2 linked regions of the Sediminicoccus rosea genome follow. The protein of the gene in region 1 interacts with the protein of each later gene in a pairwise test. Links are inferred from orthologs where the notes say so. Each region holds a gene or a part of one and is shown on either strand. Other genes may lie near its edges. The genes, in order: leuS and ligA.

Region 1 (14,709 bases):
ATCAGCGCCCGTGGTGGTGCTGAAGAGGACAGTACCGCTGCTGTTCAGCAGCAGCACCGTGGCGCCGACGATGCCGGTGGCGCCGTCATTCTGCAGGCCGTCGGCGTTCATATCCTCCCAGACGCGGTCGCCGATGGTGGCGAGCTTGTAGAAGCCGCCGTCCACGTTGCGGACATTGTCGCCGCTCGCCAGCGTATAGACGGGCGTGATGCCGGAGCCCTGTGCCGCGTCGCTGTCCGTCGTGTCCGGGCCGGTGTTGTCCAGCGTGCGCTTGAAGCCGCCGCTCTCGTCGAAGCGGACGCGGTAGCTGCCGGGGATCAATCCATCGAAGAGGTAGGAGCCATCCGGCCCCGTCGTCGCCGTGCGCCCGGTCGAGGTGCCATCGGCATTCAGCAGGGTGACAAGGATGCCGGCCAGCACCGTGTCGCCCACATTGCGCTGGCCATTGCCGTTCACATCGGTGAAGGCGATGCCGCCGAGCGAGGCGCGCACCACCTGCACCGCCTCATTCTCGGTGACCGTGGTGGGCGAGGAGCCGGGCGCCACCGCATAGGGGTTCACCGGCACGGAGGAGACGACCTGACCCTGGTTGTCCAGCACCTTGCCCGCGGTGTTCCCCGCGATGTCGGCCACCTTGGCCACCACGCGGAACACCACCTGGTCACTGGCGGTGACGACGTTGTCGAAGGGATTGAGGACGTCGCCCAGGTTGAAGGAGAGCGTGCGCGTGGCGGCATCATAGGTGCCCGCCGCGCCGATGCTGAGCGCCGAGCCGGTGATGCCACCCAGCGAGACCAGCTCGCTGCTGACGAGGTCGAGCCCCGTGGGCAGCACGTCACGCAGCACGATGCGCTGCGCGCCCTCGCCCAGGGTGGCGGTGACCAGGAAGGTCGCCTCTTCGCCGATGCCCACCGCATTGCCGACCGTGGCGCCGAGCGAGGTGGAGACCAGGGTCTTCACCACCGTATTCACGATGTCGGTCGTCAGCACCGCCGGATCGGTCTCGGTGACCGAGACGCCGAGCACGGGGGCGGAGCTGTAGGTGACGCTGGCCGTGTTCGTGATGGCCTGGCCATCCACGATATTGCCGGCGAGACGCGCCTGGTAGGTGATGACGACCGGCGCATCGCCCAGCAGGAACTGGTTGAGCGTGAAGCCGATATTGCCGCCCGCCTCGGTAATGGTGCCGCGCGAGGCGGTGGCCGAGCCGGCCACCAGCGAGACGCCGGCGGGAATGACGTCGGAGAGATTGACCAGATAGGCGGGCGAGGTGCTCCCCGAGGCGTGGCTCAGCGTGATCTGGTAGGTCACGAGGTTCCCGGCATCGCCGCCATTGCCGGAGATCACGTCCTTGGCGATGACAAGGTCGGGGCGGACGATGTCGATCGCCGCAGGATCGGAGACGGTGGCGAGGCCAGGATTGCCGGGCGCCGGCCCGAAGGTCTGCGCGACGCCGGTGTTGGTCAGCGTGCTGCCGGCCGTGGCCGTCGTGGCGACGCGCGCGTTGACCAGGATGGTGATGGTGTCGCCCGCGTCGCGATCATTGTCGCCGGCATTGACGATGGTGCCGAAGTCGAAGGCATAGGCGCCACCCGGGAAGGTGATCGGGCCCGAGCCCACGGCCAGGGCGGAGTCGCTGATGCTGGCGCCGATGCTCTCGACCGAGGCGCTCTCGAAGATCAGGCCGTTGGGCAGCGTGTCGGAGATGATCAGCCGCTGCGTGCCCTCGCCCACCGTGACGGTCAGGCGATAGGTGACAGTCTCGCCGGGCGCGGCGTCCGGATTGCCCGCATTCACAAAGCCCGAGCCGGTATTGGCATCGCCGGTCGCGATCACCGACTTGTCGATGGTCGGCGCCAGGACGACGATACGGCTCTCGGTGTCCTGGATGTTGTAGCTGCGGCTGGCGAGATCCTCGGCCGCCGTCGGGTTCAGCGGATCCACCGGATCGGCCGGGTTGGTGTCGTAGGTCAGGCGGGCGGTGTTCGCCAGCACCTGGCCGGGCGTCACCGTGTCCAGCGCGCGGGCCTGGTAGGTGATGGTGACAGTGGCGGAGCCCAGCGCGTAGCGGTCCGTGCTCCAGGAGATCGCATTGCCGATATTGCTGATGCTGCCGGTGGAGGCCGCGAGCGTGCCGGCCACCAGCACCATCCCGGCCGGGATCAGATCGGTCAGCGCGAGGTCGTAGGCGGGCGCGTCCGAGTTGGCGTCGTGGCGGATGGTGATGCTGTAGTTCACCAGCGCACCGGCATCGAGCGGCTGGTCGGGGGCGGCGAGCGTCGAGAACTTGTCGATGACCAGCAGCGGCTCGACCACGTCCACATCCACGGTGGAGGTGTTGCTCGTGCTGCTCGGCGTGCCGGCCGTGCCGGTCTGCGCGCTGGCGGAGTTGGACAGCACGTCGCGGTCCGCATTGGCGGCCAGGTCGGTGACGATGGCCTTCAGGCGCAGCACGATCACCTCGGCATCGGTGTCCGCATTCACCAGCGTGTTGCGGACATTGCCGAAGTTCAGCGTCCAGGTGTCGTTGCTGTTGTTGTTGCCGGTATTGGCCGAGGTGATGGTCGGCGCTCCGATCACGCCGCCCGAATAGGTGGTCAGCGCGGAGCCGACGGAGACGACCTCGATGGAGCCCGGGACGAGCTGGAGGTAGCCGTTGCGGCTGCCCGTCGCATCCTCCAACGCGTCGATGATGCGCAGGTTGGGGCTGTCGCCCTCCGGCAGGCGGACGCGGATCTCGTAGGTCACCTCCTCGCCGATGGCGAGGTCCGGCTTGCCGCTGTCATGCCGGTCGAGCGGCGCGGTGCCCTCGGCGGCGGGGCCGCGCGTGTCGGCGTTGGAGGTGGCGATGATGGTCTTGGTGACGCTGGGCGCGACGATGGTGACGGTATGGGCATCCGTCACGGTGTTCACGCGGTCATCGGGGCTGCCCGTATTGTCCATCGAGCTGCCGCTCGCGGTGGCGGTGTTGTCCAGCTTCTCGCCGGCATCCGTATCCGCCTTCACGACGACGTCGAACCTGATGGTGACCTTCTCGCCGGGGTCGAGGTAGTCGATCACGTAATCCACCGGGCTCACGCCCAGATTGGTGATGCGGCCCGCAGCCACGCCCGTGATGCTCAGCGTGGCGCCCTGGTAGATGGCGTCCAGCTGCACATCGGTCAGCAGGTCCTTGATGCTCACATCCCAGGCGCGGGCGGTGTAGTCGTTGGTCGCTCCGCCGGCGGCGGGCACGCCCCTGTTCTCGACGGTGATGGTGTACTTGATGGTGTCGTGCGAGTCGGCCGTCGTCCTGTCGGCCGTCTTGTCGATCGAGAGGTTGGGGGCCACGACCTCGATATTGGTGGTGGCCGTGGTCTCGGCGCGCGGACCGCCATTCGGATTGGCGGCGCTGACCTTCACCGTGTTGACGAGCACATCGCCGCGGACGTTGTCCGCGTGATCCTTCACGCGCGCATCCACCTCCAGCGTGACGGTGGCGGCCTGGGTCCCCAGCGTATTCGCGGTGTTCAGCACATCTCCAAAGACGAAGGCGACGCGGTCGTTGCCGTTGACGCCGTCGCTGTCGGACAGGGTGATGACCGGCGTGTCGTCGAAGGTGCTCCCGGCGCCCAGACCGGTGACGCCAATGAAGCGGGCGTCCAGCATTTCCATCACGCCGCCGCCATTGGCGTTGGAAGTCGGGAGCCAGTCTTCCACGCGGAAATCGGTCATCCGGCCTTCCGGCACGGTGACGGTGATGCGGTAGGTGACCCGCTCGCCGATCGTGGCATCGGTCAGGCTGTCATTCCCGGCCAGGTTGCCGGTATGGCTCTCACTGGTCGAGAAGACCGCCTTGACCGGCGTCGGCGCCTGGGTGGTGACAACGGCCGTGTCCGTCAGCGTGCCGCCGGGCGCATAGGGCGTGCGGTCAATGCCGCCTTCCATGGCGGCGAAATGCTCGATGGTGGCGGTGTTGGTCAGGTTGGCGCCGAAGGCCGCGACATTGTCCACCAGCTCGAGGTCATAGGTGATGACGACGATGTTGTCGCCGCTCGTCGCGTTGAAGGCGCCGATGCTGCCGCTGTTGGTCGCGTCATCCAGGCGCAGGCCGCCCGCCGTGTCGAACAGGCCGCCACCGACCAGCGTATAGGTCAGCACATTGCCCGCGCCATCGGTGACGCGCAGGTTCAGGCCACCCGCCGGGATCTCGAAGCCGGGCGGCAGCGTGTCGTGGATCAGGACGTCGAAGGCGCCCTTGAGCGAGGAGCCGGTGTTCTCCACCACGATGGCGAAGGAGACGCGGTCCCCCGCATCGGCGCCGCGCAGGTTGGCGTCGATCGGCGCGACGTCGAGGTTGGTGCTGTTGATGACGCCGCTGAAGCGGTTGCCCGCGCTGCCGGGCGCGGTGAAGGTCACGGGCCCGACGGAGCCCGTGGTGGTCGCTGCCAGGTTGGTGTCGGCGATGACGCCCTTCTTGATGTTCAGCTCGGGCTCGCCCAGCACGAACTGGACGATGGCGTTGTCCTGGAATTCGGTGCCGAAGCTGTTGGTCTCGGTGCTGGTGACCTGGTTGGTCAGCAGGAGCCCGTCGCCGAATTCCTCGTCGCCCACCACCACGGTGAAGAGCAGATCAATGGTGGAGGAGGGATTGCCCGGCGCGACCGCGTCGCCGAAGTCGAAGGTGAGCGAATTGCTCGCGCTGTCATAGCTGATGCTGGGCAGCGTGGTCGGATCGCCCGAGCTGTCATAGGTGGCGCCCGGGCCCCACTTGGCCTGATTCACCCCCGGCGTCGCGCCATTCACCAGATCGGTGAAGGTCATGCCGGAGATGGCCTTGAGCACGGGCAGCGGCAGGTAGTCGCGCAGCTGCACGTCATGCGCGCCGGTCAGCGGCATGTCGAGCTTCAGGCGGAAGGTGATGGCATCGCCGGCCGAGACGGGGCCCGGCGTGAAGGCGGTGTTGCCGTTGATGGCATAGATGGCCTTGGAGACGTTGCTCACCGGCAGGCTCACGCCGGCGCCGCTGTCATCGGCCTTGTAGTTGTTGTGCTCATCCACGACGCCGCCGAAGTCGATGCCGTTGGAGAGCGGGTCGCCCTGGTCCACCAGCGGCTCGTTGGACGGCGCCGGGCTGGTCGAGATGTAGCTCTGCTCGATCGTGCTCTGGAACTTCACCAGGACGGTCGCCTGGTTCTCGATGCCGCCGGGGCGGCCGTTCAGCACATCGTCGATGCCGCGGTCCCGCATCTCCTGCGAGATGTTGAAGGTGATGGTGGAGATGCCCGTCGCCGGGTCGCGCACCACGTTGATGTTGCTGCTGGCGATGGTGCCGGTGAAGAGCGTGGTGCCGCCCTCGCGCATCGTGATGCTGACAGCCTTGCTGGCGTCGAAGACCTGGCCGTCACCGAGTTTGTCGATGAGGATCAGGTCATCCATGTTGAAGTAGTTGGAGACCTGGCCGTCCAGCGTCCACTCCAGGTTCTCGCCGGCCTTCAGCGTGGTGACCGGCGCGACCGACTTCTGCACGGCGATGGACTTCGCCGTGATCACATCCTCCGGGCCGGCCGGGTTGATGGCGAAGACCTGGATCGGGTCGCGCGCATCGGTCGGGTCCCAGGTGGCGTCGAGGCGCGCGTTGTTCTCCAGCACGCGGAAGGCGCCCGTCACCGGATCGAGCACGGGCGTCACGCCGTCGCGCAGGAATTCGGGGACGTAGAACTCGATCTTCAGCGTGGGCACGCCGCCGACGCCGCCGGTGTAGCTGCCGCTGAAGTCGGCGCGCACCTCGCCCGTCGCGTTATCAAAGAAGGTGGTGCCGGTGCCGTTCACGATGGAGACGGACTTGATGAAGGTGCCGTCCGGCATGCTGTCGCGCAGCGTCAGGCCGGTCATCGTCTGGCCATCGGCGATCAGCGCCTTGACCAGCCATTCGCGCGGATAGGAGGGGCCGGTCGCCGTCTCCTGCTCGGGGCCGACATATTCCACATCCACCGCGATGACGGTGGGGGTGATGGCGAGGCCGGCGCTGGGGCCGAAGACGGGCGAGTCGGTCGCGGGGTTTACCAGCGGATCGAGGCCATAGGCGAAGCCACCGCTGGCCTGGAGGTTCAGCGGCGTGCCGAGATCGGCCGAGCTCGAGACCTGCAGCTTCACCTCGACATCGGCCGCGGTCTGGTCCGGCGTGAAGCTGCCGAAGGGCAGGCGCAGGACGACCAGCGTCTCGCCCGGAATGCCGCTGATGGTGAGCGGATTGCCCGCCGCGTCCCTGCTGAAGGGATGGATCACGGTCCCGCTGGCCGGGAACTCGATGATCCATTGCTCGAGCGCGGCGCCGAGATGGGTAGCGCCCAGGAAGATCACGCCGTCATTGGCCGTCGCCCCCGCGCTGCCAAAGCCAGCCCCGTCCGCGCCATTCGTGGGCAGGATCAGGTTGATGTAGGGCGAGTAGCCGACGTTGGAGCCAGGGGCGGCGTCCGGGATGTTGTCGAAGCGGACCGTGAGGGTCTGCTGGCCTCCGATCGGTGCGTTCAGGGTCGAGCCGGCGAGGAACGTGACGATCGGACGAGCGGACATATTTTTTGCCTCCAGACGGGGACCGCGGGGGCGGCTGCGAACTCCCGTTAAGAGGATTTTTACAGATTTTGAGATTATACGTCAATGATCCCAGGCATGGATCTGTCCGCGAGATGATTTTTTAAGACAACCTCACCCTGGCGGGAAGGTTTCCGCGTGAAGTCCAGGAAACGGCGCGTTTTGCATCGAAACTTGGCCGGACTGACCTCCGTCAGATCGAGGCTGTCAAGCGCGTCATCTGTTTTTTTGAATCATTTATTTTGTTTCGAGATGGCTTTGATCTCGGATCTACGCCAAGACTCAAGACCGAGGCGTCCAAAATGATGAGACGCGCTGCCCGGTCAGAGGGGGGCGTGCCAGATCGTCGCCTCGCCCGCAACCGCGCGGGCGTCAGCCGCCGCCACAGCCCTCGCGCCGCAAGCCCCGGGGGGCCGCCGCCGGCGGCGCCTGCACCAGCGTCACCACGCAGCCCGCATAATCCCGGGTGAAGCGCCAGTCCGAGACGCCGGAATGGCCGCGCGCCGGGCCCGAGGCCCAGAGCGCCAGCGTCGGAACGCTGCGCCGCTGGGCCAGCGCCGCCACGATCTGCGCACGCTCCTCCGGCGAGGGGTCGAACTCGTCGCGCTCGAAGAGCATGACGGCGAGGCGTGTGCGGCGCTCGTTCAGGCCGGCGACCACGCGGCGGAAATCCTCGAGCGCCACCGCGCGCTGCTCAGGCCGCTCGCCATGCGCGGCGGGGGCGGCGGCCAGCACCGCGTCCACCAGGTCTGGCCGTTCCGAGGCGGCCTGGATGGCCTGCCAGGCGCCGCGCGACTGCCCGCCCAGGATGATGCGCCGATAGCCCGCCTCGCGCAGCGCCGGCAGGGCGCGCACCAGGCGCGGCAGGGTGACGAAGAGGTTGTCGTCCCCCGGGTGGCGGTCGAAGCGGAAGATGTCGAAGCCGGCCTCGTTCAGCGGCGTGACCATGCCGGGCAGGGCATGGCCGCGGTGATCCTCCTCGGCGCCGCCATAGCCATGCGCCCAGATCACGGCGCCCTCCGCGGCGCGGGGGCCGCGATGCAGATGGAAGGGGCTGCGGGTGAAGGGGCCGATGCCGCCACGCTCCGGGCTCACGCTCGGCGCGCCGGGCTGCGGCTCTCCGGTCGGGCCGCGCAGGTCGCCATCCACGGCGAGAATCCGGCAGGGGCTGCCCACGCCCTCGCCCCGCATGCGGGTGAGCTGGCGCGTGCAATTGGCCATGGCGGCGCGCTTCGCCTCCTCCGGGCTGTCATGGCCCGAGACCATGGACCAGGCAGCGCGACCATCCGGACCCTGTGCGAAGGCGAAGGCCGCATGCGGCACGGCGCCGCGGTAGTGCTGCGTGAAAGAGATGGAGAGGCCGGTGGAGGGCAGGGCCACGGGAATGCTCCGGGCCGAGAAGAAGCGGGCATGCGCCGCCTCATCCGCCCGGGCGGGAAGGCCGGCCAACAGCAGCCACGGGATCAAAAGCCAGCGCATGGGGGGCAGTTTGGCATAAATTGGCTCGCCGCAAGCCTGCCCGCCGCCTTGAGATGCCCGGCCGGGGGCTCTATTCACCTTCCATCATGCCTGACACGCCCCAACCCATCCAGACTGACGCCCGCTACGACTTCGCCGCCGCCGAGCCCCGCTGGCAGCAGGCCTGGGAGGCGGCGCGCTGCTTCTCCGTGCCCGACGTGCCGCCGGCCGGCGCCAAGAAATACTATGTGCTGGAGATGTTCCCCTACCCCTCGGGCAAGATCCACATGGGGCATGTGCGGAACTACACGCTGGGCGACGTGGTGGCGCGCTACAAGCGGGCGCAGGGCCATATGGTGATGCACCCGATGGGCTGGGACGCCTTCGGCCTGCCCGCCGAGAACGCGGCGCGGGAGCGCGGCACCCATCCGGCGAAATGGACCTACGCGAACATCGCCAACATGCGCGCCGAGCTGAAACGCATGGGCCTCTCGCTGGAATGGGATCGCGAATTCGCCACCTGCGACCCGGAATACTACGGCCAGCAGCAGAAGCTGTTTCTCGACTGCCTGCAGGCGGGCCTGGTCGAGCGCAAGGAGAGCTGGGTCAACTGGGACCCGGTGGATGGCACCGTGCTGGCCAATGAGCAGGTGATCGACGGCAAGGGCTGGCGCTCGGGCGCGCCGGTCGAGAAGAAGAAGCTCAGCCAGTGGTTCTTCGCCATCACCAAGTTCGCGCCCGACCTGCTGGAGGCGCTGGACGGGCTCGATCGCTGGCCGGAGCGCGTGCGCCTGATGCAGGCCAACTGGATCGGCCGCAGCGAGGGCGCGCGCGTGCGCTTCAAGCTGGCCGCGCCCGTGGATGGCCCCGGCGAAAGCATTGAGGAGGTGGAGGTCTTCACCACCCGGCCGGACACGCTGTTCGGGATGAGCTTCCTCGCCGTCGCCGCCGAGCATCCGCTGGCCGCCGCCGCTGCCCAGCGCTCGGCCGAGGCCGCCGCCTTCATCGCCGAATGCCGCGCGATGGGCACGAGCGAAGTCGCGATCGAGCAGGGCGAGAAGAAGGGCTTCGACACCGGCTTCACCGTCAGGCACCCCTTCACCGGCCAGGAATACCCGGTCTGGATCGCGAATTTCGTGCTGATGGAATACGGCACGGGGGCCATCTTCGGCTGTCCCGCGCATGACCAGCGCGACCTGGACTTCGCGCGCAAATACGGGCTCTCCGTGACGCCCGTGGTGCTGCCCAATGGGGCTGACGCCGCGACCTTCACCGTGGGCAACGAGGCCTTCACGGAGGATGGCATCAGCTTCAACTCGGACTTCCTGAACGGCCTCGATGTCCCGGCCGCCAAGCGCGCCGCCATCGCCCGCATCGAGGAACTCGGCCAGGGCCAGGGTGTGACCAATTGGCGCCTGCGCGACTGGGGAGTCTCCCGCCAGCGCTACTGGGGCTGCCCCATCCCGGTCATCCATTGCGATGATTGCGGCGTGGTGCCGGTGCCGGCGGATCAGCTCCCCGTCGTGCTGCCCGAGGATGTGGATTTCTCGAAGCCCGGCAATCCGCTGGACCACCACCCGACCTGGCGGCACGTGAACTGCCCGAGTTGCGGCAAGCCGGCCCGGCGCGAGACCGACACCTTCGACACCTTCGTGGACAGCTCCTGGTATTTCGCGCGCTTCTGCTCGCCCCGCGCGGCGCAGCCGGTGACGAACGCGGCCGTGGATGCCTGGCTGCCGGTGGACCAGTATATCGGCGGCATCGAGCACGCGATCCTGCACCTGCTCTACAGCCGCTTCTTCACCCGCGCCATGAAGGCGACCGGCCATGTGAAGCTGGACGAGCCCTTTGCCGGCCTCTTCACCCAGGGCATGGTCACCCATGAGAGCTACAAGGGCGCCGATGGCCGCTGGCTCTACCCCGAAGAGGTCGAGAAGCGCGCCGACGGCACCGCCGTGGTCAAGGGCACGGAAGAGCCCGTGACGGTCGGCCGCATCGAGAGCATGTCCAAGTCGAAGCGCAACACGGTGGACCCGGGCGCCATCATCAACCGCTACGGCGCCGACACCGCCCGCTGGTTCATCCTGAGCGACAACCCGCCCGAGCGCGACATGGAGTGGTCGGAATCCGGCGTGGCCGGCGCCAGCCGCTTCATCGGCCGCATCTGGCGCCTCGCGCAGAACATGAGCGAAGCCGACAAGCCGGACGAGGCGGTGGGCAAGAAGCTGCGCCAGGCCACGCACCGCGCCATCGCCGCCGTGACCGAAGCGCTGGAGGCCTTCACCTTCAACGTGGCGGTCGCCAAGATCCACGAACTCGCCAACACCATCGGTGACAGCGCCGCGGCCCCGCTGGCCGCACGGCGGGAGGCGATGGAGGCCCTGGTGCGGCTGAGTGCGCCGATGATGCCGCACCTCGCCGAGGAAATCTGGGCGCTGCTGAACCCCGGCCAGGGGCTGGTCGCCACCCTCCCCTGGCTGGAGGCGGACCCCGCCCTGCTGCGGGCCGAGACGGCCACGCTCGCCGTGCAGGTGCTGGGCAAGCTGCGCGGCACCATCGAGGTTGCGGTGGACGCCACGGATGAGGAAGTCTTCGCCCTGGCCGAGGCCGAGCCCAATGTCATCCGCGCGCTGGACGGCAAGCCGGTCAAGAAGCGCATCCATGTGAAAGGCCGGGTGGTCAATCTTGTCATCTAGACGCGCGCTCCTCGCCGCCCCGCTGCTGGCGCCCCTGATGGCCCTGGGCGCCTGCGGCTTCCGTCCGCTCTACGGGCCGAACGGCGAGGGTGGCACGGGCGCTGCCGTGGCGGCCAATGAGCCGAACCTGGCCGAGGCGCTGGCCTCGGTGCGCGTCGGCCTGATTCCCGAGCGCAACGGGCAGCTCATGCGGCGCGCGCTGCAGCGCCAGCTTGAGGGCAGCCGGCCCGGCGTGCAGTCGCGCTATGACCTGGAGGTCACGCTCGTCTACGCGACAGAGGTGCTGGGCTACCAGACGGACGGCCTGGCCACGCGCGTGCGGGTCGTCGCCTCGGCCAATTGGGTGCTGGCGACGCAATCCGTGCCGCGCGAGGTGGTGGACCGCGGTTCGGCGCGCACGGTGGATGCCTACAACCTGCCCAACCTGCAATTCTTCGCCTCCGACGCCTCGCGCGAGGACATGGAGCGCCGCCTGGTGGCGGAGCTGAGCCAGCGCGTCACCGTCGGCGTCGCGGTTGCGCTGCGGCGCCGGATGGCGAGCGCGGCCACGAGCTGAGGGCCATGGTCGCGAAGCTCGAGCCGCGGCGCCTTCCGGGCTTCCTGGCCGACCCGCCGGCCGAGTGCCGCGTCGTCCTGCTCATCGGCGATGATGCGGGGCTCGTGAATGAGCGCGCGGCCATGCTGGTGCGCGCGGTCGCCGGGGATGATCCCATCTGCATCGCGGAACCCCCGCGCGAGGCGGCGCGCGACCCCGGCTCGCTGGCGGGCGAGGCCGCTTCCGTGCCGCTGATGGGGGGCCGCATGGCGATCCGCCTGCGCGATGCGCGCGATGCCTGGGCCGAGGCGGTGAAGGGCGCGCTGGCCGGGCCGGGGCCGGGCCTCGTCATCATCGAGGGCGCGGGTCTCACCGGGAAGTCCAAGCTGAAGGCGCTGGTGGCGGCCGATCCGCGCGGCCAGGTCATCGAATGCTATGCGGAGCGCGGGCGGGACCTCGCCGCCTCCATCACGCGCATCCTCAGCGAGCTGGGTGCCGCGGCCGAGCCCGCGGCGCTGGACTGGCTGACCGAGCGCGCCGGCGAGGACCGGATGGCCATGCGCCGCGCGCTGGAAGTGCTGGCGCTGCATGCGGAGCCAGGGAGCCGCATCACGGTCGAGGATGCCATGGAACTGCTGGGCGAGGGCAGCATGCTCGACCTGGACGAGGCGCTGATGGCGGCCTCGCTGGGCGAGGTGGCGGCGGCGGACCGCGCCATCGCCAAGGCCTTCGGCGAGGGTGCCAACCCGGTGCAGGTGCTGCGCGCCGCGCTCCGCCACACGCAGCGGCTGCACATGGCGCGGCTGGCGATGGAGGGCGGCGCCTCGGCCGACGAGGCGGTGGGCGCGCTGCGGCCGCCGGTCTTCTGGAAGGCGAAGCCGGCGATGACACGGGCGCTGTCGCGCTGGTCCGTGGCACGGCTGGAGGCGCTGGGCGCCGCACTGCTGCGCGCCGAACGCCAGGCGAAATCCACCGGCCTGCCGGATGAGACGGTGGCGCGGCAGGTGGTGCTGGGCCTCGCACGGAGTGCAGCGAGGTAAGCCTCGCAGAGCGCGGCAAGGTGAGCGGAGGAATGCGAGAGGGCTTTGCCGTCTCGCGCTCTCCCACCAGGAAACCCGTTTCTTGGACCTTCGTTCAGCACGCCGTCAAAGGCGGAAACGTCCTTCGAAGACGGGCACACAGCGGCCCGCGACCTTGGCGCGGATGCCATCGGCCCCACGGAAGGCCGAGGCGCTGAGCAGGCTCGGCCGCCCCATCTGCACCCCCTGCGTGATCTCCAGGCTCAGCCTTGGCGCATCGCCCAGCGACAGCAGCAGCGCCACGAGCGGCGTGGCGGCACTTCCCGTCGCAGCATCTTCGACCGTGCCCGAGAGGGGCGAGAACATGCGGGCATTGACCCGCGCCTCCCCCGCCCGCGCATAGAGGTAGAGCGGCAGGCGGCGCGGCCCGAGATGCGGGAATTCGGCCGCCGCCGCCGCGAAACGCGCGAGGTCCGGCTTGGCACGGGTGAGCGCTTCGCCCGTCACCTCCGCCAGCACGAAGGAATTGCCGACCGAGGCCATGACGGGGCGATGCGCGGAGGTCAGCACATCCGCCTCGCTGAGCCCGACGCAGCCGGCCACCAGCGCGGCCGGCATCTCGGGCCCCAACGAGAGCGGCTGCGGCGCGCCGATCTCGGCGCCGGTCACGGCACCCACGGCATCGCGCAGCACCGTCACCGCGACGAGGCCGGCGATCTCCTCGAAGCGCAGCAGCCCATCCGTCGCGCGATCCGCCAGGACGAATCCGGTGCCGACATTGGGGTGGCCAGCGAAGGGCATCTCCGCCACGCGATTGAAGATGCGCACTCGGGCCGTGTTGCCGGGGTTCTCCGGCGGCAGGACGAAGGTGGTCTCGCTCAGGTTCAGTTCGGCCGCGAGCGACTGCATCTGCGCATCGGTCAGGCCACGCGCATCGGGAAAGACGGCGAGCTGGTTGCCGCCGAAGCGCGTGTCTGTGAAGACATCCAGCGTGACGAAATCCCAGGCGCTCACAGCGTCATCTCCACCATCACGGGCACGTGGTCGCTGGCCTTCTCCCAGCCGCGCGCAGGCTTCAGGATCTCGTGCCGCGCGAGCGCGCCGCGCAGGTCCTGGCTGACCCAGACGTGATCGAGCCGCCGGCCGCGATCCGCCGCCTCCCAATCCTTCGCGCGGTAGGACCACCACGTGTAGAGCTTCTGCTCGGCCGGCACGAAGTGGCGCAGCGCGTCATGCCAGTCGCCCGCGCGCATCCAGCCCTGCAGCGCCTCGACCTCGATCGGCGTGTGGGAGACGACGTCGAGCAATTGCTTGTGCGACCAGACATCATGCTCCAGCGGCGCGATGTTCAGGTCGCCCACCAGCACCGAACGGCGCAGCGGGGCCTGCTGCGCAAACCAGGCGGTGGCCTCGGCGATGAGATCGAGCTTGTGCGCGAATTTCGGATTGGCTTCGCGGTCCGGGATGTCGCCGCCGGCGGGGACGTAGAAATTGTGCAGGTCCAGCGGGCCGGAGGGCAGTGCGAGCGTGACGCCGACATGGCGGCAATCGCCCTTCATGCACCAGTCAGGATCATTCGCGCGCGCCGTGAAGGGAATGCGCGAGAGCACGGCGACGCCGTTATAGCCCTTCATGCCGCGCGCCATCACATGCTCGAAGCCAAGCGCCCGGATGCCCTCATGCGGGAAGAGCTCATCCGGGCATTTCGTCTCCTGCAGGCAGAGGACGTCGGGCCTCAGCGCGGCGTCGAGATCGGCCAGCAGGGGCAGCCGGAGACGGACGGAGTTGATGTTCCAGGTGGCGATGCGCAGCGCGGACAAGGGCGGGACTCGCTGATCGTGAGCCCCATCTCTGCCGCGCCGCGCCGCCTTTGGGAAGTCAGGTCGCGGCTTCCACCTTGTCCTGCGTCTTCGTCTCGAAGTCGCTCGCGTCATGCCGCTCGCGCAGCTGGCCCTCGGGCTCGCCCACCATGCGGTTCACCATGCGGCCGCGCTTCACGGCGGGGCGGGCATGGATCTGGTCGGCCCAGCGCAGCACGTTCTTGTATTCGTGCACCGACAGGAACTCGGCAGCGCCGTAGGACCAGCCCTTCACCAGCCCGCCATACCAGGGCCAGACGGCAATGTCGGCGATGGTGTAGTCGGGGCCGGCCAGATATTCGCTCTCGGCCAGGCGGCGGTCCAGCACGTCGAGTTGGCGCTTCACCTCCATGGCGAAGCGGTCGATCGGATATTCCTGCTTGGTCGGCGCATAGGCGTAGAAATGGCCGAAGCCACCGCCGAGATAGGGCGCGCTGCCCATCTGCCAGAACAGCCAGGAGAGCGTCTCGGCGCGGGCCGCCGTCTCGGTCGGCAGGAATTCGCCGAACTTCTCGGCGAGATGCATGAGGATCGCGCCGCTCTCGAAGACGCGGATGGGCTTGGGCCCG
Region 2 (14,581 bases), 410 kb from region 1 along the record:
GGCACGCCCTCGGCGATCGCGGCGCGGATCAGCGGCAGGGTGGTGGCGTCGCGCTGCTGGTCCTCGGGCGTGCCCTCGGCGTGGTCGGGGCCGTCGTAATGGCCGGGCCAGACATTGCTGCGGCTGCCGGTGAGGATCAGGCCGTCCAGCCGCGGCAGGATCTGCGGCGCGAGGCTCTCCCCGGCGGCGGGCAGCAGCACCGGCACCCCGCCCACGGGGCCGAGCACGACGCGGACATAGCTGTCGGACGCGGCGTGGTTGGGCGTGTTGAAGATCCCGAAGGCCTTCACGCAACAGGAGATGCCAATGATCGGTCGCATCCCGGCAACAAACCAAGGGGATGCGGCAGTTTCAAGGCAATTGGACACGCGGCGTGTCGAAATTTCAGCGCTGTTGCTCAAGTTCCTCGCGGAAGCGCGGATCGTTGAAGGCAAAGAGGAAGGGATCGAAGCGTTCGCCCAGCTGCACCTGCGTCAGCGTGACGCGCGTGCTGCGCCCCTGCGGATCGAGCACGACCCATTGGCGCAGCGCCATCGGCTGCTCCTCGAGGATGAGCTGGATCTGCCCCTCGGCCGCCTGGTTGGTGCGGTGCACCGTGACGCGCAGCAACCCGCCCGCCCGCTCGAAGCCCGCGACGGTGAGGTCACCCGAAAGGCGCAGTGGATTGCGCAGCAGCACGCTGAGCGGCGTGGAGGAAAGCGGCACGATGGTGGGCTGCTTCAACTGCCGGTCGTAATGGAAGAACTGGCCATCGGCGGCGATGAGCAGCGTCGGCTCCGGCGGGTCATATTCGAAGCGCATGCGGCCCGGGCGCCAGATCCAGGCGGTGCCCTCAGCCGCGGCCCCGCCCTGCGCGATCTGCAGGAAGCGGGCGCGCAGCGTGGTCATGCTGTTGAAATAGGCCTCGATGCGGCCGAGCACGGCGCGGTCCGCCTCGCTCAGCGCGGGCAAGGGCCGGGTGGGCGTCTGCGCGGCGGCCGGCGTGGCGAGGAGGAGGGCGGGCAGGGCGAGGAGCGGGCGACGATTCATGCCTCTCTTGTGGTCCCGGATGCCGGCCAAAGAAAGGCCTCGTCACGATGCGTCACGCGCGCCGCATCGGCCCGCCCGAGGGCTGCCCACGCATGCTGCCTTGCGGCGAGACGATACGGACCCGGACGAAAATGGCGAAATTCGGGCGCAAAAATCACCATCAAAACCAAGCGATATCAATGTGTTATAGCGAAATATTGAGAAACAACCCTTGACTGGCGGCACGTCATCGCTGCTGTCACATTCCGGCTCCGGTTGAGGTGCGGGGGATGCACCGATCCGGTCAAACGGGGGCTTTCAACACATGGATGGTTTCGCTCCATTGACGCATGGCTACGGCCCTCAAGGTTTCGGCGCGGCTTCCTATGGCCTCACCCGGCGCCGTCTGGCGAGCAGCATCGGCTGCCGCGGAATCGGCCTGCACACGGGCCGGACCATCTCGCTCACCCTGAAGCCCGCGCCGCTCGGCACCGGCATCGTCTTCCACCGCACCGACCTCGGCCTGGACATCCCCGCCCGGCACGACCTGGTGGTGGAGACGCGCCTCTGCACGCAGATTGGCCTGCCGGGCGACCGCGCCGCGCGCGTCGGCACCATCGAACATGTGATGGCGGCCCTCGCCGCCGCCGGCATCGATGACGCCCGCGTCGAGCTGGACGGTCCCGAGGTGCCCATCCTGGACGGCTCCGCCGCCCCCTTCCTCTTCCTGATCGACTGCGCCGGCACGGTGGAGCATTACGCGCCCCGCTCCGCCATCGAAGTGCTGCGCCGCGTCCGCGTCGAGGACAGCCACGGCGCCTGGGCCGAGCTCGCGCCCAACCCAGAGCCGGCCTTCGACGCGACGCTCAGCATCGATTTCGGCGAGACGGCGATCGGCCGCCAGAGCCTGTCCATGCGGATCTCGGTCGAGAGCTTCCGCCGCGAGCTGGCCGATGCCCGCACCTTCACCCTCGCCGAGGATGTGGCCCGCCTGCGCGCCGCCGGCCTCGCCCAGGGCGGCAGCCTTGCCAATGCCGTGGTGGTGGATGGCCCCATGATCCTCAATCCCGGTGGCCTGCGCCGCCCGGATGAGTTCGTGCGCCACAAGATGCTCGACGTGGTGGGGGATCTGGCCCTGGCCGGCGCCCCGCTGCTCGCCCGCTTCACCGGCCATCGCTCCGGCCATGCGCTGAACAACCAGCTCCTCCTCGCCCTGCTGGCGGATAGCCGCAACTGGCGCTCCACCGGCGGCCAGGCACTGGTCGAGCCGGAGCGCGAGAAACTCGTCGCCGCCTGAGGCAAGGCCCGGGCGCGCCATGGTCGCGCCTCTGGTCGCTCCATGGTCGCTTCCCTGGGGCCGGCCACCCACTTGTGCGCATCGGCGGCTCCCATGGTATAGAGCCCGCCGATCGGAGCCTTCATCGCACATGCGCCCACTCTCTCGTGCTGCCCTGTTCCTTGCCTTCGCGCTGCCGCTCTCCGGCTGCGGCGTAAGCCAGTGGGATGGCTCGGCCGCCGGCCTGTTCCGCACGCCGCCCGCCGGGACCGGCCTCGTGGATCGCTCGCCCGAATCGCTCTACGCCGCCGGCATCGAGGCCCTGCAGGCCCAACGCTACCAGCAGGCGGTGGACATCTTCGAGACGCTGGAGCGTGAGCACCCCTATTCCACCTGGGCCACCAACGCGAAGATCATGGCGGCCTATGGCGACTACATGCGCAACCGCTACACCGAGGCCATCGGTACGCTGGATCGTTTCATCCAGCTGCACCCGGCGCATCGTGACATCGCCTATGCCTACTACCTCCGCAGCCTCGCCTATTACGAGCAGATCGCGGACAGCCAGCGCGACCAGCGCGGCACGGAAACCGCGCTGACCGCCCTGCAGGATGTGGCCAACCGCTTCCCCAATACGGCCTATGCCCGCGACGCGCGCCTGAAGATGGACCTCGCGCGCGACCACCTGGCCGGCCGCGAGATGAACATCGGCCGCTTCTACATGCGCCAGGGCCTCTACAGCGCCGCCATCGGCCGCTTCCGCCGCGTGGTCGAGGACTACCAGACCACCAACCACGTGCCCGAGGCGCTGCACCGCCTGACCGAGATGTATCTCGCCCTCGGCCTGCGCGACGAAGCCGCGCGCTCCGCCTCGGTGCTCGGCCACAACTTCCCGGGCAATGCCTGGTACCAGGACAGCTACGCCATGCTGACGCCCGGCGCGCAAATGGCGCCGCAGGACCGTCCCGGCTTCTTCCGGCGGGCCTGGAACAGCATCTTCTAGCGGGCGAGCGCATGCTCGCCTCCCTCTCCATCCGGGACGTGGTGCTGATCGAGCGGCTTGACCTGAATTTCGGGCCGGGCCTCTCGGTGCTGACCGGCGAGACCGGCGCGGGCAAGTCCATCCTGCTTGATTCGCTCGGCCTGGCGCTCGGCATGCGGGCCGAGGCGGGACTGGTCCGCGCCGGCCAGCCCCAGGCCAGCGTCGCCGCCGTCTTCCAGCCGCCCGAGGGGCACCCGGCCTTCGCCCTGCTCGCCGAGCAGGGAATGGAGGCGGAGGACACGCTGGTCCTGCGCCGCGTGCTCCAGGCCGATGGCCGCTCCCGCGCCTTCGTGAATGACCAGCCGGTGGGCGTCGCCCTGCTCAAGCGCCTCGCCGCCACACTGGTCGAGGTGCAGGGCCAGCACGACCAGGTGGGCCTCGCCGACCCCGCCACCCACGCCGCATTGCTCGACGCCTTCGGCGTGCATGAGGCGGCACGCGGCCGTGTCGCCACGGCCTATAAATCCTGGCGCGACGCCGAGCAGGAGCTGGCCGAGGCCGAGGCCGCCGTCGCCGCCGCGCTGCGCGACGAGGAATGGCTGCGCCACGCGGTGGAGGAACTCTCCACCCTCGCCCCCGAGGATGGCGAGGAGGAGCGCCTCGCCCAGGAGCGGCAGGGCCTGCAGCAGGCCGAGCGCCGGAACGAGGCGATCGCCGGCGCGCTCGCCGAGATCCAGCCGCGCGACCGGCGCTCGGCCCATCCGGGCCATGCGCTGCGCAACGCCGTGCGCGCGCTGGAACGCCTGCCGCCGCCGAACGAGGCGGCGCAGCCGGCACTGGCCGCCCTCACCCAGGCGCAGGACGCGCTGGCCGAGGCGGAGCGGCTGCTCGAGCGCCTGGCCGTGGACGCCCTGCCCGATCCACGCCGGCTGGAAGCGCTGGAGGACCGGCTCTATGGCCTGCGTTCCGCGGCGCGGAAGCATGGCGTGGCGGTCGTGGAACTGCCCGCGCATCTGGATGCGCTGCGCGAGCGGCTTGCGGCGCTGGACGCCGGCACCGGCCGGGTCTCGGCGCTGGAGGCCGCGCGCAAGGCGGCACGCGCCGCCTATGTCGCGGCCGCCGAAGCGCTGACCGCCGCCCGCCGCACCTCCGCGACCAGGCTTGAGAAGGCGCTGGCCGCCGAACTGCCCCCGCTCAAGCTCGACCGCGCCCGCGTCGTGATCGAGGTGGCGCCGCGCGAGGAAGCCGCCTGGGGCGCCGATGGGATGGACCGGGTGACGCTGCTGGTCTCGACCAATCCGGGCCAGACGCCGGGCGCGCTGATCAAGATCGCCTCGGGCGGCGAGCTCTCGCGCCTGATGCTGGCCTTGAAGGTGGTTCTGGCCCGGGGTTCGCCCGTGCCGACCCTGGTCTTCGACGAGGTGGATGCCGGCATCGGCGGCGCGACCGCGGCCGCGGTGGGCGAGCGGCTGTCGCGCGTGGCCGAGCGCCTGCAGGTGCTGGTGGTGACGCATTCGCCGCAGGTCGCCGCGCGCGGCGCCCACCATCTGCAAGTCGCCAAGGCCGTTCGCGGCAGCAAGGCCGAGACGCGTGTCACACCGCTCGACGTGGCCGCCCGGCGTGAGGAGATCGCCCGCATGCTGGCCGGCGAGACCGTGACCGAGGCCGCACGCGCGGCGGCGGCCAGCCTGCTGGATGGTGTCGCGTGATCCGCGCCGCGCGGCCGGAGGATGCCCCGGCGCTCGCCGCCCTGCTCAACGCGCTGAACAGCCTGGATGGCCCACCGCCCGAGCGGCCGATGACGCCCGGGATCGCGCTCAGGGACCTGATCGGCCCCGGGGCGCGGGCCTGGCTGCGCCTCGCCGAGTGGGAGGGCAAGGTCGCGGGCTTCGCCACCGCGACTCCCATCTACGACGCCGTGCGCCACGCTGATGCGATGATGCTGCTCGACCTCTATGTGGCGCCCGAGGCGCGACGGCGTGGCCTGGCGCGCCGGCTGATGGCCGCGCTGGCCGCGCATGCCGAGGCGGCGGGCGCCGCCTGCCTCTGGTGGGGCGTGGATGACGGCGACGACGAGGCTCTGTTGTTCTATCGCGCGATCGGCGCGGTCAGCGAGGGCCGGTTCAGCGGCGAGATCATCGAGGGCGCCGCCCTTCGGCAGCTGGCGGCGGGCGCCGCGTGATCCGCACCTTCACCGCCCCCGACGCGCCCCACATCGCCGAGCTCGTAGCGGCCCTGAACGCCGAGGAGGGCTATGACCGCCGCACGGCCGCCGATGCGGCCGCGCTCTGTGACGCCTTTCTCGGGCCCCAGGCGCTGGGCCGGCTTCTCCTGGCGGGCGAGCCGGCGCGCGGCTACCTGACCCTGCATCCCAGCTTCGAGACGGAGATCGGCGCACGCGGTGCGTATATGGGCGATCTCTACGTGGCGCCGGAGCATCGCCGGCAGGGCCTGGGGCGCGCCCTGGTGGCGGCCGCCGTGCGGCAGGTCCGCAGCGAGGGCGGCTCCTTCCTCTGGTGGACCGCCCTGCCGAAGAATCCGGGCGGCCTCGCCTTCTATGCGGCCCTGGGCGCGAAGAGCGAGGCTGTCCGCGCCTGCGCCCTGACCCACGCCGCCTTCAACGCCCTGGCGGAGGACGCATGAGCGAGAGCGCCGAAGCCGAGATCGCCCGGCTGATCGCCGAGATCAACGAGCATGACCGGCTCTATTACGAGCAGGACGCGCCCCGAATCAGCGATGCCGAATACGACGCCCTCATGCGCCGCCTGCGCGCGCTGGAGGCCGAGAATCCCACACTGGTGCAGGCCGAGAGCCCGACGCAGAAGGTCTCGGGCCGCGCCGCAGAGGGCTTCGCGAAATCACGCCACCTGGCGCCCATGCTCAGCCTCGACAACGCCTTCGCGCCCGAGGATTTCACCGAATTCGCCGCCCGCATCCGCCGCTTCCTGAGCCTCGCCGAGGACGCGCCGCTCGACTTCATCGCCGAGCCGAAGATCGACGGCCTGAGCGTGAACCTGCTCTACGAGCAGGGCCGCTTCGTGAAGGGAGCGACCCGCGGTGATGGCGCCGAGGGCGAGGACATCACCGCCAACCTCCTGACGCTGGCGGACCTGCCGCGCGAGCTGCCCGCCCCCTGCCCCACGCTGATCGAGATCCGCGGCGAGGTCTTCATGGACCGCGCGGATTTCCTGGCTTTCCGCGCGACGCAGGAAGCCGCGCTGGCCGAGCGAGAGGCCCGCAAGGCGCGCGGCGAGAAGCTCGGTCCCGCCGTCACCATCCCGGTCAATCCGCGCAATGCGGCCGCCGGTTCACTTCGGCAGCTCGATGCCAGCATCACGGCGCAGCGCCCCCTCAAGCTCTTCGCCTACGCCATGGGCGAGGCGAGCGAGGCGCCGGCCACCACCCATCATGGCTGGCTCGCCACGCTGAAGCGCTGGGGTTTCCGGGTGAATCCGCTCTCCACCCCGGTGGCCGAGGGCGCGGCCGACCTGCTGACCGAGACCCCCGCCGCCTTCCAGGCGCGCATGGCGCGCGAGCGCGCGGCGCTGGCCTATGAGATCGACGGCGTCGTCTACAAGCTGGACCGGCTGGATTGGCAGGCACGGCTCGGCTTCGTCGGCCGTGCGCCGCGCTGGGCCATAGCCTGGAAATTCCCGGCCGAGCAGGCGCAGACGAAGCTGCTCCGCATCGAGATCCAGGTGGGGCGCACCGGCGCGCTGACGCCGCGCGCGGTGATGGAGCCGGTCTTCGTCGGCGGCGTCACCGTCACGCATGCCACGCTGCACAATGAGGACGAGATCGCCCGCAAGGATATCCGCGAGGGCGACACCATCACCCTGCAGCGCGCGGGCGATGTGATCCCGCAGGTCGTCGCCGTCGTGGATCCCGACCGCCCCGGCCGCGCCGCCCCCTTCGCCTTCCCCACCACCTGCCCCGCCTGCGGCAGCCACGCCGTGCGCGAGAACGACGATGTGGTGCGCCGCTGCACCGGCGGCCTGATCTGCCCGGCGCAGACGGTCGAGCGCCTCAAGCACTTCGTCTCCCGCCGCTGCCTCGACATCGAGGGGCTGGGCGAGGAGCGGATCGATACGCTGCACGCCATGGGCCTGCTGCGCGGCCCGGCCGATATCTTCCGCCTGCACACCCATGCCGAACGACTTGAGGCGCTGGAAGGCTGGGGCAAGCTCTCCACCCAGAAGCTGTTCGACGCCATCGAGGCCCGCCGCAAGCCGCCGCTGGAGCGCTTCCTCTTCGCACTCGGCATCCGCCGCATCGGCGAGCAGAACGCGAAGCTGCTGGCGCGGCACTATCACGCCATCGGCGCGCTGCGGGAGCGGATGGTCGCCGCCCGCATCATCGGCAGCGAGGCGCGCGAAGAACTGGGCAGCATCCAGGGCATCGGCCCCGCCATCGCGACCGAACTCGTCGAATTCTTCGCCGAGCCGCACAACCTCGACGCGCTCGACGCGCTGCTGGCCGAGGTGACGCCCGAGGAGACGGCGGCGATCGAGGCGGGCGACAATCCCTTCGCCGGCAAGGCGCTGGTCTTCACCGGCACGCTGGAGACGCTCTCCCGCCAGGAGGCGGAGGCGCGGGCGGAATCGCTCGGCGCCAAGGTCACCAAGTCGGTCTCGAAGAAGACGGATTTCGTCGTCGTCGGCGCCGATGCGGGCTCCAAGGCCACCAAGGCGGCCGAGCTCGGCCTGCGCGTGCTGAGCGAGGCGGAGTTCCGGGAGATGGCGGGCCTGGGCTGAGCAACCGGCAGCTGGGGACGGCGTTCCTCCCGCATGCGCCCTGCCCTGCTCCTGCTTCTCCTGCTCGCCGGCCCCGCGCTCGCGGATGACACGACCGAGATCGGCCATGTGAACACGGCGCTGACCAATCTCGGCCTCACGCGCAGCCATCGCGTCGTCGTCGAGCGCTTCACCGACCCCGAGGTGCCCGGCGTGGTCTGCCATGTCAGCCAGGCGCGCACGGGCGGCATCGCGGGCATGGTGGGCGTGGCCGAGGATCCGGCGCGCTTCGCCCTCGCCTGCACGGCGACAGGCCCGGTCACGCTGACCGACGCCGTCCGGCGCGGCGAGCGGGGCGAACGCGTCTGGGAGGCCTCGACCAGCTTCCTCTTCAAGGAGACGCGCGTGCATCGCTTCGTGGACGAGGGGCAGCGCATCCTCGTCTATCTCGCCTGGAGCACGCGGCTGATCGACGGCTCGCCCTACAACGCCCTGGCGACCATTCCCTACCGCTGACGCGTCATAGCGGCGCGCATTCCTGCGCCAGCCAAGCATGGACGGCCGGCTCGAGCGCGGGGCCGACCTCGGCCAGCACGCGCGCGTGATAGGCGTTGACCCATTCGCGCTCGGCCGCCGTCAGCAGCGCGGGCTCGACCAGCGCGCGGCAATAGGGCGCCAGCGTCAGCGTCTCGAACTCCAAAAAGGGCTTGGCCTGGTCGGGCTGCGGTGCGGCATCGCGCGCCAGCAGCAGGTTCTCGATGCGGATGCCGTAATGGCCCGGTAGGTAGTAGCCCGGCTCGTCGGAGAGGATCATGCCGGGGCGGATGGGGACGACGCGCGCGGCGCGGCTGAAGGCCACCGGCCCCTCATGCACCGAGAGGAAGCTGCCCACGCCATGGCCCGTGCCGTGGTCATAGTCGAGCCCCGCATCCCAGAGCGGGCGGCGGGCGATGGCATCCAGGTGAGGCCCGGCCACGCCGGCCGGGAAGCGTACCGTGGCGAGCGCCACATGGCCGCGCAGGACGGCGGTGTAGCGGGCGCGCAGCGTGGCCGGCGCCGCATCCGGGCCGCTCCAGAGGGTGCGGGTGATGTCCGTCGTGCCATCCGGATACTGACCGCCGCTGTCGATCAGGTAGCACTCGTCGGGGTTGATGCGGCGGTTGGTCGCCTCGGTCACGCGGTAATGCACGATGGCGCCGTTCTCGCCAGCGCCGGAAATGGCGGGGAAGCTCTCCGCGACGAAACCCGGCTGGCGGCGGCGTTCCATCAGCAGATGGGCCGCGGCCGAGATCTCGGTGAGCTGGCCGCGCGGCGCCTCGGCCGCGAACCAGGCGAGGAAGTTCGCGACGGCCACCGCATCGCGCCGATGCGCCCGCCGCGCGCCCTCCTGCTCGGTCGCGTTCTTGGTGGCGCGCGGCAGGCGCGTGGGGTCCTCGCCCGCGATCACGCGCGCGCCGGCGTCGCGCAGGCTGGAGGCGAACCAGGCCGGCGTCGCATCCGCATCCACGCGCACCGCCCGGCCGGCCAGGTCGCCCAGCGCGCGCGGCAGATTCGCGCGCGGCTCGATGGCGACACGGTTGCCCAGATGAGCCCGCGTCGCCTCCGGCACGCGCTCGGGCGCATGCAGGAAGACCCGGACGGAGGCATCATCATGCACGAGCGCGAAAGCGAGCGGCATGGGCGTATGGGCGAGGTCGGCGCCGCGCAGGTTGAGCAGCCAGGCGACGGAATGCGCGTCGGCCAGCAGGGCCGCCTGCTCGCCCGCGGCGCGCAGGCTGGCCGCCAGCGCCTCTCGCTTCGCCTCGGCGCTCTCCCCCGCGAGGTCGGGGCCATGCGGCAGCACGACGGCGGCCGGAGGCGCTGGCCGGTCGTGCCAGATCGCGTCCAGCGGATTGGGTGTCAGCGGCGTCAGGTTCAGGCCCGCCAGGCGCTTGAGGAAGGCTTCGCTGTGCAGCCAGGGATCGTAGCCGAGCCGGAGTTCGCCCGCATGCTCGCGCAGCCAGGCCTCAGGCGGCTCCTCGATCAGGTGGCGGCGCTCCCAATGCGCCGCGTCCGTCTCGGCGGCCACCTGGGTGGTGTAACGCCCATCGGTGAAGACGGCGGCGCGGTCCGGCAGCACGATGGCAAGGCCGGCGCTGCCGGTGAAGCCGGTGAGCCAGGCGAGGCGCTCGCCCGAGGGAGGCACGTATTCGCCGAGATGCTCATCCGAGCGCGGCACCATGAATCCGTCCACGCCCTGCGCGGCCAGCGACTGGCGCAGGGCGGCGAGGCGATCGGCTTTGGTTAACATCTGGAGCCCCGTCGTTAAGACATGTGTCCACAATATGACATGCTCTCAGCGCATGTCTGAAACTTGAGCTTCGCACAACCTGTCCTGGCCGCAATCCCCTACATCATGGCCATCCGGACGGCGCCGCCGTCCCCCACAACAGGACCACAGATCATGACCCGCATCACCCCAGCCGAAGCCGTGCTGCTGATGCCCCAGAGCTCCCTCCATGGGGCCCCCCGCAACGCCGAGGCCGAGCGCATCGCCGCCATCATCGCCGAGGCGCGCCAGGCGCGCGACCGTGCGCTGGCCGAGCGCATCCGCGGCTTCTTCCACGGCCTGCGCGCCGTGCTGACCGCCCTGCGCACCCGCCGCGAGACGATCGAGCAGCTGCGCGCGATGAGCGACCGCGAGCTGGCCGATATCGGCCTGACCCGCGGCAACATCACGGCAACCGCCGTGGCGGCCACGCCGATGGCGGCGAACGACCAGGCGGAGACCCGCGTGGCCGCCTGAGCCGCGAGGCAGGACGAAACGGGAAGGGCGGCGGGGCGAAGCTCCGCCGCCCTTTTTCGCGCGCCTATTGCGAGGAACGGCCCGCCTGGTAGCCGCGCTGCCAGGCCTGCTGCTCCGCCTCGCGCGTGCGGCCGACGAGGTAGCCGCCGGCGGCGCCGATGCCCGCCCCGGCGAGCGCGCCCCAGCCGGCATTGCCCGAGAAGGAGCCGACAATCGCGCCCGTCGCCGCACCGAGGCCGGCACCGCCGGCCGTGAGACGGCCCGTGTCAGACATGTTCTCGCAGCCGCCGAGGGCCAGGGCGAGCACGGGAACCAGCAGGATCTTGCGCATCTCTCTCATCCTTCGCGTCACGAGGCGCGGCGCGCCGGGCGGCGCGGGCAGGGATAGGCGGCGGTGGCGAAGCGCACCACGCCCTCGGCGGCCGAGCTGCCGGCATATTGGGGATTGGCGCCCGCCCAGGTCACGAAGGCGCCGGTGATGCTGGCCACCGTCGGGCGCGGATCGGGCAGGCAGAAGAAGGGGCCGACCCGGCTGCCGCGCTGCGTCAGCTCGCCATGGAACTGACCCACCGCCAGCAGGAAGCCGTGGCAGAAATTCACCGCCGAGACCACATTGGGGTCGGACGGCCCGGCGGCGCAGAGCGCCGCGAGGTCGGAGGTCTTGCCTCCCACGAAATTGTCCGGCGTCACCTGGGCCAGCGCCGGGGCGCCCGCCAGGGACAATGCCGCGGCCAGAGCGGCCCCGGTCCATCGTGTCGTCATGCTCTCTCTCCCTCCCCGGCCGGCGCCGGGCTCGCTCGATTCACCACCAAGGGCTTCACCACCAAAGACTGCGCCAGCGTCCCGGCCGCCGCAACATGCTTGCGCCATACCCCCGCGCCGCGTGCATGCCGGCCCCGGCGACAACCTCGGTTGCGGCGAGCGGGCCGGTTCGCTCACATCCGGACATGTCCCAAGACGCCGTTCATTCCGCCAAACGCATCCTCTGGGTCGCGATCATCGCGGCGGCGGCCACCTCCAGCCTCGCCATGGGCATCCGGCAGACCTTCGGGCTGCTGCTGCTGCCGCTGGCCGCCGAGAACGGCATCGCCCCCTGGGCCTTCGGCCTCGCGGTCGCGCTGCACAACCTCACCTGGGGCCTGGGCCAGCCTGTCTCCGGGGCGATGGCCGACAAGCACGGCTCGGGCCGCGTCATGGCCATGGGCGGGGTGTTCTACCTGATCGGCTGCGGCCTGCCGGCGCTGTTCCCCTCCAACGCCACGGTGATGATCGGGATCGGCGTCTTTTCGGGCTTTGGCGTGGCCTGCGCCGGCACGGGCCTGGCGCTGGCCGCCATCGGCCGGCTCGCGCCGCCCGAGAAGCGGGGCGAGTACATCGGCATCGCAAGTGCGGGCGGCAGCCTGGGCCAGGCGGCCATGGTGCCGCTCACCTTCTCGGCCATCGGCGGCTTCGGCGCGGCGGGCGCCCTCATCATGCTGGCCGCCTCGGCCGTGCTGATCATTCCGCTCGCGCGCAACATCGAATGGCGGCCCGCGCCCCGCAGCGGCCCGCCCGCCGCGGGCCTCTCCGGCCTGCCCGCGCTTGCCCGCCGCTCGCTGGCCGATCGCGACTTCGCGTTGCTGACCGGCGGCTTCTTCGCCTGTGGCTTCCAGCTCGCCTTCCTGACCACGCACCTGCCCTCGCACATCGCGCTCTGTGGCCAGCCGGCGGCGCTCGGCATGGTGGCGATGACGATGATCGGGCTGTTCAACATCCCGGGCTCCTGGTTCTGCGGCTGGCTGTCCAGCCGGATCAAGCCGGAGACGGGACTCGGCTGGATCTACCTGGTCCGCACGCTCGCCATCGCCGGCTTCGCGGTGGCGGCGCCCAGCGAATGGGGGACGATCCTCTTCGCCGCCGTGATGGGCTTCGTCTGGCTCGGCACCGTGCCGCTGACCTCGGCCGCCATCGCGCGCCGCTTCGGCGTGGGCGACCTCGGTGCGCTCTATGGCGTCTGCTTCTTCAGCCACCAGATCGGTGGCTTCCTGGGCGCGGGCTCGGGCGCGGTGCTCATGGCCTGGACCGGCAGCTACGCGGCCTTCTGGCCGGTCATGATCGTGGTCGGCCTCACCGCCAGCGTGCTGAACTGGATGGCCAAGGCGCCCGGCGCGCGGGGGACCCTTGCAACAGCGGGTTGATCCGCCCCAAATGGGGTGAAACCAACCGCTTCCGGGATCCCTCGCCGTCATGATCGACCCCTTTGGGCGACATATCAGCTACCTCCGCGTGTCGGTCACGGACCGCTGCGACCTTCGCTGTGTCTATTGCATGGCGGAGGACATGACCTTCCTCCCCAAATCCGAGGTTCTGACGCTGGAGGAGCTGGAGCGGCTCTGCGGCACCTTCATCGACCTCGGCGTGCGCAAGCTGCGCCTGACGGGCGGCGAGCCGCTGGTCCGCAAGAACGTGATGTCGCTGGTGCGCGGGCTGGGCGCGCGCATCGGTTCCGGCCTGGATGAGCTGACGTTGACCACCAACGGCACGCAGCTGACCAAGTACGCGGATGAGCTGGCGGCCGCCGGCGTGCGGCGCATCAACGTCTCGATGGACACGCTGGATGCCGCCGCCTTCAAGGCCGCGACGCGCTGGGGCGAGCTGGACAAGGTTCTGGATGGCATCTTCGCCGCCAAGGCCGCGGGCCTGCATGTGAAGATCAACGCCGTCGCTCTGAAGGGGCTGAACGAGCATGAGTTCGACCGCATGCTGGCCTGGTGCGGCGAGCACGGCTTCGACCTCTGCCTGATCGAGACCATGCCGCTCGGCGAGATCAGCGAGGACCGGACGGACCAGTTCCTGCCGCTCTCCCTGGTCCGCGCCCGCCTCAAGCAGAACTGGACGCTGAACGAGAGCAGCCACACCACGGGCGGCCCAGCGCGCTACTACGACGTGGCCGAGACCGGCACGCGCCTCGGCTTCATCACGCCGATGACGCATAATTTCTGCGAAAGCTGCAACCGCGTGCGGCTGACCTGCACCGGCACGCTCTACATGTGCCTGGGCCAGGAAGATGCGGCCGACCTGCGCGCGCCGCTCCGCGACCCCGAGCTGGGCGAGGAGGGCCTGCGCGCCGCCATCGCGGAGGCCATCACGCGCAAGCCCAAGGGCCATGACTTCGTCATAGACCGCCGGCGGGCCGCGCCGGCCGTCGCGCGCCACATGAGCGTGACCGGCGGCTGATGCTGAACGACCTCGTCACCCGCCTGACCCTGCCGGGCCTGCCGGAATGGACCGGGCTCGTGGCGCTGCTCATCCTGCTGCTGCTGGCGGTCTGCCTGCTGGTCATGCCCTTCTCGGTCTTCGGGCTGAAGGGCCGGCTGGACTCGATCGAGGCGCAGCTCGACGACCTCCGCGCGGAGCTGCGCATGATGGCCGCCCGCCCACCTGAGGCGCGGCGCGAGAGCTGGGACGCCATGCCCAACATCCCCGAGCCCTATGCGCCGCCGCCCCCGTCCGGCCGGGCCGAGCCGCGCATCTCCTGGCCGCGCCAGCCTTGAGGCTCGGCCGCCGCGCCGCCCTTCTGGCGCTGCTGCCGCCGCTTCCGGCCCTGGCCCAGCCGGTGGACCACAAGCAGGGCGTGCTGGGCCATCTGTCGGCGCAGATCGGCACCAACAACACGCCGCAGATCCTGGCCGACCCCGCGGTGCGCCGGACGCTCGCAAGCCTGCTGGGCGAGCCGGGGGTGCGGTTGCTGGCCAGCAACCTCCAGCTCGTCGCTCCCATCGCCTTCGACGGCACGGCCCTGGTGCTGCGCGGCGCCC

Evidence for each region.
Region 2: the proteins of leuS (region 1) and ligA interact in binary tests that used the Escherichia coli proteins (3 or more experiments, as listed by UniProt). The link is inferred for Sediminicoccus rosea from one-to-one orthologs.

The regions. Positions count from the first base shown.
Region 1 is NZ_CP137852.1:1,078,268-1,092,976, reverse strand. The notes cover bases 7,806-10,932. They hold leuS (leucine--tRNA ligase), read left to right. Parts: upstream 7,806-8,138; coding sequence 8,139-10,727; downstream 10,728-10,932. Other genes in these bases: lptE (LPS assembly lipoprotein LptE), read left to right, coding at 10,717-10,932; R9Z33_RS05125 (alpha/beta hydrolase), read right to left, coding at 7,806-8,052. In the rest of the region: R9Z33_RS05130 (SdrD B-like domain-containing protein), read right to left, coding at 1-6,555; more of R9Z33_RS05125, read right to left, coding at 6,946-7,805; more of lptE, read left to right, coding at 10,933-11,283; holA (DNA polymerase III subunit delta), read left to right, coding at 11,289-12,302; R9Z33_RS05105 (PhzF family phenazine biosynthesis protein), read right to left, coding at 12,408-13,295; R9Z33_RS05100 (exodeoxyribonuclease III), read right to left, coding at 13,292-14,101; yghU (glutathione-dependent disulfide-bond oxidoreductase), read right to left, coding at 14,160-14,709.
Region 2 is NZ_CP137852.1:1,481,101-1,495,681, reverse strand. Bases 5,464-8,462 are described here. They hold ligA (NAD-dependent DNA ligase LigA), read left to right. Parts: upstream 5,464-5,905; coding sequence 5,906-8,020; downstream 8,021-8,462. Other genes in these bases: R9Z33_RS07145 (CreA family protein), read left to right, coding at 8,054-8,462; R9Z33_RS07155 (GNAT family N-acetyltransferase), read left to right, coding at 5,464-5,909. In the rest of the region: R9Z33_RS07185 (gamma-glutamyl-gamma-aminobutyrate hydrolase family protein), read right to left, coding at 1-320; R9Z33_RS07180 (LolA family protein), read right to left, coding at 385-1,029; lpxC (UDP-3-O-acyl-N-acetylglucosamine deacetylase), read left to right, coding at 1,334-2,305; R9Z33_RS07170 (outer membrane protein assembly factor BamD), read left to right, coding at 2,436-3,287; DNA repair protein RecN, read left to right, coding at 3,299-4,975; R9Z33_RS07160 (GNAT family N-acetyltransferase), read left to right, coding at 4,972-5,448; more of R9Z33_RS07155, read left to right, coding at 5,445-5,463; more of R9Z33_RS07145, read left to right, coding at 8,463-8,515; R9Z33_RS07140 (aminopeptidase P family protein), read right to left, coding at 8,520-10,289; R9Z33_RS07135 (DUF1127 domain-containing protein), read left to right, coding at 10,443-10,784; R9Z33_RS07130 (glycine zipper domain-containing protein), read right to left, coding at 10,849-11,115; R9Z33_RS07125 (Rap1a/Tai family immunity protein), read right to left, coding at 11,133-11,546; R9Z33_RS07120 (MFS transporter), read left to right, coding at 11,732-12,961; GTP 3',8-cyclase MoaA, read left to right, coding at 13,011-14,000; R9Z33_RS07110 (hypothetical protein), read left to right, coding at 14,000-14,317; R9Z33_RS07105 (hypothetical protein), read left to right, coding at 14,314-14,581. UniProt on the Escherichia coli protein: DNA ligase that catalyzes the formation of phosphodiester linkages between 5'-phosphoryl and 3'-hydroxyl groups in double-stranded DNA using NAD as a coenzyme and as the energy source for the reaction.